2 regions of the Arthrobacter sp. TmT3-37 genome follow, and region 1 is predicted to be linked to the other one. Evidence: riboswitches for the same ligand, from Rfam matches in the RefSeq annotation. Region 1 holds a riboswitch; the other holds the start of a gene.
The links. A riboswitch is a leader RNA that binds a small molecule or an ion and turns the genes downstream of it on or off. The one in region 1 is predicted to bind cyclic di-GMP.

Region 1 (3,389 bases):
AAACCCCGATGATAAGCAGTCTGCGGACTACTGGCGAGTACGTGTCACCGGCGAACCGGGGCCGATGCCCGGTCCGGGAGGGAACGCCCGGAGGAAGAACGCTGCCCGACCGGTGCCGCAATCAGCGCAGTGGCCCGACGCGCCGGATGGCTCCCTAGGGGCGCCTCCGCCATTCCACAAGCTTTGCGCAAGAAGCTGTGGATACCGCGCCGCCTCCTCCCGCCGTCGCTACCCTTGAACTGTGCCCATCCATCCGACCCCGCCTCCTGGCCAGCACCAGGAGGGGACGGCGCTCCCACAGGGCGACGCCGTCCGGGCCCCGGACGCGCCGGGCAGGGCTGCGCCTCTCCTGGACCTCGACGTCCTGCGGGACATGGAGCGCGACTTCCCGGACACGTTCGTCGTCGAGCGTTTCGCCCGCGACTTCTCCGAGACGCTGGAAGGAAAGATCGACCGCCTGGAGGCCTGGTTGCAGGACGGCGACCCCATGGCCGCCCAGGACGCCGTGCTCAGCGTGACGACGTCGGCGGCGATGGTGGGAGCCACCCGCCTGAAGCAGGCCGCACTCGCCACTCAGCGCTTCCTCGCTGCCGACGACCTCGGCGCCGCTCAGCGGTCGGTCGCGCTGCTCCGGGGCTGTGCGACCGATACCGTCCGTGAACTGCTCGACACCTACCTGGGACGCCACTAGCCGGACGCGCGCTCCTGCCCCGGATCGACGCGCCTCGGCATGATCCGGAAGCCCACGCCACGCACCGTCGTGATGAGCTCGGGGTCGCCTTCCGATCGGGCGAGTTTCTGGCGCAGGTTGGCGATGTGCACCTCGATGGCACGTTCGTCCGTGCGGCTCACGAAGTTGTACCCGCGGTAGTCACGGCCGCGGGACACGCGGACCAGCTCCTCCTTCGTGCGCACGGCGCCGTTGCTCGCCATCAACTCGTGGAGCAGGTTGAACTCGGTCTTCGTGAGCGGCAGCTCGACGCCGGAGCAGGTCGCCGTGCGGGCTTCGCTGTCCACGACGAGACTGCCGTTCCGCAGGAGGCCTGCCGTCCCCTTGGCGGTCCCGGCGTCCGTGGGACGATCGGGTGCAGTCGCAGGTCCTGGCGCAGGTCCTGCTGCTGCGGGCGGCTGTGTCGGAGGGTGCTGCGCGTTCTGGCCGATGCGCGGCCTGCGGAGCATCGCGTCGATGCGCGCCCTGAACTCGCGGGGGCGGAAGGGCTTCAGCACGTAGTCGTCGGCGCCGGCCTGGAGCGCCGTGAGGATGTCCATCTCGTCCGTGCGTCCGCTGAGGACGATCACGTAGCAGTCCGTCGTGGAGCGGATCCGCCGTAGGACCTCGTACCCGTCGATATCGGGCAGTCCGATGTCCAGCGTGACCACGGCCGGGTGTTCCCGGCGGACGACGTCGACACCCTCGCGGCCGCTGGACACGCCGCTGACCTGGAAGCCACCCTGCTCGAGGATGGCGGACACGAGGTTCCTGATGTCGAGATCGTCCTCGATCACGACGGCGGCCCGGCGGTCACCGGAGAGGGGGCTATTCATGACCGGGTGCCTGATGGTGGCGGTTGGCCCAGCGCGGCGTCACCAGGACCGCCGCCGTCCGTGTGGACCCCGGGGAGTACCGTGCTGGGAGGACTGTATTGACTTGGCGTGTCCGAGGCATACTCCGTGGACCTGTTCTCTTCGGCGGCCCGGCTGACCTCGTGGGTTCCGTGGCTTTGCGTCCCCGGTTCGCACCGGGTTTGCCTTTGTCGACGAGCGGCTGCCCGCCCGACGATCTTAGCAATGTCGGGTGACACTTCTGCCACTGCGGGTGCGCAGCAGGAGAAGCCGGTCCGAAGGGGCCCGAGACGCTCACGCCGTCCCTGCTCCCGGCCGGCGCAGGACGGCGGACGCGCGGAGGACCGCCTCGCCGACGGCATCGAGGGACCGGGAGCCGTGCCGCCACTGCTGCCAGTGGAGCGGGACGTCCACGTGGCCACCCGGCTCGAGGGGGCTGACGTCGCCGGTGGGTGGTCCGGCCTCCAGCTCGAGTTCGGACATCAGCCCCCACCCCATGCCGAGCCGGATCGCGTCGGCGAACTCCTGCGCTGCCGGGACGAAGTGGCGGGGCGGGGAGACGGGCCGCCGGGTAAGGGTGCGCAGGTAGCGGTCCTGCAGGTCGTCCTTGCGGTCGAAGACGATCACGGGAGCGTCCGCGAGGCGGTCCGGGCCCGCACCGTCGGGGAACCACTTCTCCCGGAAAGCCCGCGCGCACACCGGGACGTAGCGCATGATGCCCAGGGGCCGGGACGAGCATCCCTGCACGGGCTCGGCGATGGAGGTGATGGCTGCGGCGGCGGTCCCGTCGCGCAGCAGATCGAGGGAATGCTGCTGGTCCTCCCGCAGTATCTCGACCTGCAGGCTCTCGGCGAGTGGTGCCAGGGCCGGCAGGACCCAGGTGTGCAGCGAGTCCCCGTTGATGACGATCGTGATGCGCTGGTGCTGCCGTTCGCCGGCGGCTCCCAGCTCGGAGGCGAGGTCCGCGGACAACAGGTCGAACTGACGTGCGAAGCGGACGATGGCCTCGCCGGCCTCGGTGGGACGCAGCGGACGGGTGCGTGTGATCACCGGACGCCCGACGGCCACCTCGAGTGCGCGGATGCGCTGGCTCACCGCCGAGGGCGTCACCGAGAGCAGGGCGGCGGCCCCCTCGAAGCTACCCTCCCCTACGATGGCCGCGAGGGCCCTTGCCTGCGCCGGTTCGATGCTAAACATGAGCCCGTCTTACCACACTGAAGAATCATTAGCTGGCCTGAGGGTCCTTCCACTCCTACCGTGGTGGTGTGATTGCTTCCGCTGCTACCGGCCTCGCTGCCGGACTGACCCTGATCGTCGCCATCGGCTCCCAGAACGCCTTCGTCCTGAGCCAGGGCCTGCGGCGGTCCCACGTGGCCTTGGTCGTGACCGTGTGCGCACTCTCGGATCTCGTGCTGATCGCCCTCGGAGTCGGCGGACTGGGTGTGGTGGTCACCGGCGCCCCCGTCGTCCTCGAGGTGGTGCGCTGGGCAGGGGCAGCCTTCCTCACCGGCTATGCGGTGGTTGCCGCGCGCCGGGCCGTCCGGGGTGGCACGCTCGATGCCGACAGCCGGACGGGCACCTCCTGGCGGGCCGCGCTCGGTACCTGCCTCGCCCTCACCTGGCTGAACCCGCACGTCTACCTCGACACCGTGCTGCTGCTGGGATCGCTGGCCAGCACCCACGGGACCCCGGGGAAGTGGTGGTTCGCAGCGGGAGCCGGCCTGGGGAGCATCCTCTGGTTCACGGCACTCGGTGTCGGCGCGCGGTACCTCGCCCCGGTCTTCACCCGACGGTGGGCCTGGCGTGTCCTCGACGGGTCGATCGCC
Region 2 (3,389 bases), 120 kb from region 1:
CGAGCAGCAGCGTCCTGCTGCCCATGGCGAGCGCCTGCTCCTCGATCCGTCGGAGGATCGCCGTCGCGACGCCCTGGCCCCTGCGCTCGGGAAGCACATACATCCGCTTCACCTCGAGACCTCCGTCGCCGAGCGGGCGCAGGCCCCCGCAGCCGACGGCCGTTCCATCCGCTGCCCGGGCGACGACGAAGAAGGGCACGTTGTCCGCGGTAGGGGACTCTCCGGGCTCGTGGTCCTCGCTGCCGTAGCGCACGTGCAGTTCGGCCTGCTGGGCGTTGCGCAGCGCCTCGGCGTCGGGGGCGTCGAAGGGCACGCGTTCGATCGTCAGCTCCATGCAGGGCCTGTCCTCTCGGTGTTGTGGGCGCGGCGGCACCGTCGACCGGGACGGGTGTGTTCCGGCACGGCACGCCGTGATCCTACCGGCGCCTGCCTCGGGGGGTGCGGGTTACAGGGCGATCAGGGCTTCGATGATGTCGTACGTCTCCGTGCGCGTCGTGTAGTCCACCCGGACGTCGATGAGGCGGATGGTGCCCGTGGCGTCGGCGACGACCACCGTGGGGAACGGGATGGCTGCGGTGCGGTCCATGTTGGTGCCTGCGACGTCGATGCCCAGGGCTGCGCGTGCCGCCTCGGATTCCGCGCTGGGCACCGTCACGATCCCGAGGCGCGAGGCGAGGGCGTTGCCCTCGTCCGAGTACAGCTCGAAGCGCAGTCCCGCGGCGCGTGCGGCCGCGACGGCGGTCTCGGGGGCCTGGGGGCTGATCGCGATGAGCCGAGTCCCGAACGCCTCGACGACGGGGCGGAGCTCGCGCTGGTACGTCTTCAGCGCGATGCTGCAGTACGGGCACCACGAACCGCGGTAGAACACCAAAATAGCCGCCGCGGCCCCGAGCACCTCGCCCAGACGCACCTGGCGGCCGTGCTCGTCGTGCAGGACGGCATCGGGGAGCAGGTCGCCCGCGTGCGCCGTCCCCGGGGGGATCCCGGCGCGGCGGAGATCCTCCTGCTCACGGGCGAAGACCGCTGCGAGGGCAGGGCCGACCTGCGCCTCGAACGTCGGCCTGTACTCGTCGATCTGGAATGCGATGGTGTTCGTGAACGCCGGTCTCTGCTTCATCTGTCCCCCTCAACAACACCGCGGGTGCCTCGATCCCGCAGCAGGACCCATTGTGGTGCACGTCACCGCGAATTCCCAGAGCGCCGGTCCGTCCGCGTCATAGTCCGCACCGCCCGCCACCGCGGCGCACCGAGGACTGAGACCGGTTCCGCCCGTCCCACGAGGCCGGTTCCAGCGGTGCCGGCGGGCGATCCGGGCATGCTGCGGAAGACCTGCAGGAATCCTCTGGCATCCTTCAGGCGCCCCGCCACCGTCCGACGACGACCTCCGGGACAATGGTGGAGGAGCCCCGCCGCGGCAGGGACCTCCGGCGCCCGGGCGACCGCCCGGCGACAACGGCAAACCCGGCGCGAGCCGGGGACGCAAAGCCACGGGACCCCTGCGGTCAGCCGGGCTACCGAACCAGCTAGGTGCCGACCATGACTCCACCCGCGACTCCACCCGAGACTCCCCCCGCCGCTCCCCCTCCCGCTGCCGCTTCGGCACGGACCACCGCCCACCGGCTCCCCCTCTTCTTCGCCGTGATCTCGGTCCTGCTCCTCGGGCTGACCCCTCCCCCCGCGCAGGCCGCTGCGACGATCACGCTGGGTAGCGTCTCCGGTGCACCCGGTGCGTCCGTGTCCGTCTCGGGTGCGGGGTTCCCGAAACGGACCAAGGGTACCGTCGTCGCCGGAACCGCCAGGGTGGCCGTGACCACGACCGCCGGCGGCGCCTTCCAGGCGTCGATCGTCATGCCCGCCGCTGCGGGCACCGTGACCGTCACCGCGACGGCCGGGAACGCGGTCGCGACCGCCCGCTTCACCGTCGTCGAGCCCACCCCCGTGCCGAGCGGCACAGCCAAGGCGATCCGGTTCGGCGTGGGCACAAATGGCGGGCCGGCTGCCGGCGCGGAACTGGACGAGGTGACGGCCCTCGCCGGCGAGGCGCCCTCGATCGTCCTGTCCTATAAGGACTTCAACCAGCCCGCGCCCATCGCCGAACTCGACGCCGTCCGAGCGAGGGGCGCCGAGACCCTCCTGACCTGGGAGCCCTGGACCTGGGGCGGCGGCACCGCGCAGCCCGCCTACTCGCTGGACCGCATCGCAGCCGGCGACTTCGACGCCTACCTGCGCGAATGGGGTACGGCCCTGGGCCGGTGGGGCCAGCCGGTGTACCTCCGCTTCGCCCACGAGATGAACGGGAACTGGTACCCCTGGGCGGAAGGCGTCAACGGCAACGGGACGGGAGACTACGTCGCGGCCTACCAGCACGTGCACGACGTCGTCGCGTCGACCGGTGCGACCAACATCAGCTGGGTCTGGAACCCGAACGTGCCCTACTGGGGCTCCGTCCCCCTCGACGGTCTCTATCCGGGCAGCGGGTACGTCGACGCCGTGGCACTCGACGGCTACAACTGGGGCACCTCCCCGTCGGGGGGCAGCTGGCAGGAACCGGAGGCGGTCTTCGGCGAGGGGATCGCGCAGCTCCGCCGGCTCGCTCCGGGAAAACCCGTCCTGATCGCCGAGACCGCGTCCTCGGAGGTCGGCGGATCGAAGCCCCAGTGGATCACGAACCTGTTCGGCTACCTCTCCGCCCAGCCGGACGTCGTCGCCCTCGTCTGGTTCCACATCGCGAAGGAGTCCGACTGGCGCATCAACAGCACGGCAGCGTCAGCCGACGCCTTCGCGGCGGCGCTCGCCACCCGGCGCTGACTGCCGCAACGGCTGGCAGCGCGGGCACCACCAGGTCCGGCGGCGGCCCGGATCACCGGGGACCTCGGCACGGACGCACACGGTGGTGCCGCAGCGCAGGCACGGCTTCCCGGCCCGGCCGGCCACCCAGTGCTGCTCGCCCTTGCGCGTCGTGCCCGTGGTGACCTGATGGGCACCGGGCTGGACGGCGGAGAACCGCAGGCATCGTGCGCCGAGCGCCACGAGCGCGGGGATGTCGGTGTCGGCCACGGGGGTGTCCGGGTGGATGCCGCGCAAGAAGCACAGCTCGTTGGCCCAGAGGTTGCCGAAGCCGGCGACGTTGCGCTGGTCGAGCAGGGCCGCGGCGACCCGTTCGGCGGGATCTCGGCACAGCCTGGCGGCCGCCTCCTCCGCGGACCAGTCGTCGCGCAGCGGATCGGGTCCGAGGTGCCCGACGACATCGGCCTCCGCCCGCGTGGGCAGCAGGTCGACGACGGGAAGGTTCAGTCCGTAGGCGGTGGGGCCGTCCTCGACCTCGAGGATCACCCGTGCGTCGGGCAGCAGTGCGCGCGGCAGCTTCCTGCCCGCGGCGGTGACCGTCC

Region 2: it holds a riboswitch for cyclic di-GMP, as region 1 does, so the genes downstream of both, ACX80U_RS07490 (glycoside hydrolase family 26 protein) here and ACX80U_RS08090 (response regulator transcription factor) in region 1, are expected to answer to the same signal.

Annotation. Positions count from the first base shown of each region.
Region 1 covers NZ_JBTNDU010000004.1:214,201-217,589, forward strand. Annotated here, with positions in the region: gene ACX80U_RS08085 (Hpt domain-containing protein) at 242-691, shown strand; gene ACX80U_RS08090 (response regulator transcription factor) at 688-1,545, opposite strand; cyclic di-GMP riboswitch class I at 1,686-1,760, opposite strand; gene ACX80U_RS08095 (ArgP/LysG family DNA-binding transcriptional regulator) at 1,858-2,760, opposite strand; gene ACX80U_RS08100 (LysE/ArgO family amino acid transporter) at 2,829-3,389, shown strand, end outside.
Region 2 covers NZ_JBTNDU010000004.1:98,825-102,213, reverse strand. Annotated here, with positions in the region: gene ACX80U_RS07500 (GNAT family N-acetyltransferase) at 1-334, opposite strand, end outside; gene ACX80U_RS07495 (peroxiredoxin-like family protein) at 446-1,117, opposite strand; cyclic di-GMP riboswitch class I at 1,445-1,519, shown strand; gene ACX80U_RS07490 (glycoside hydrolase family 26 protein) at 1,537-2,808, shown strand; gene ACX80U_RS07485 (DNA-formamidopyrimidine glycosylase family protein) at 2,767-3,389, opposite strand, start outside.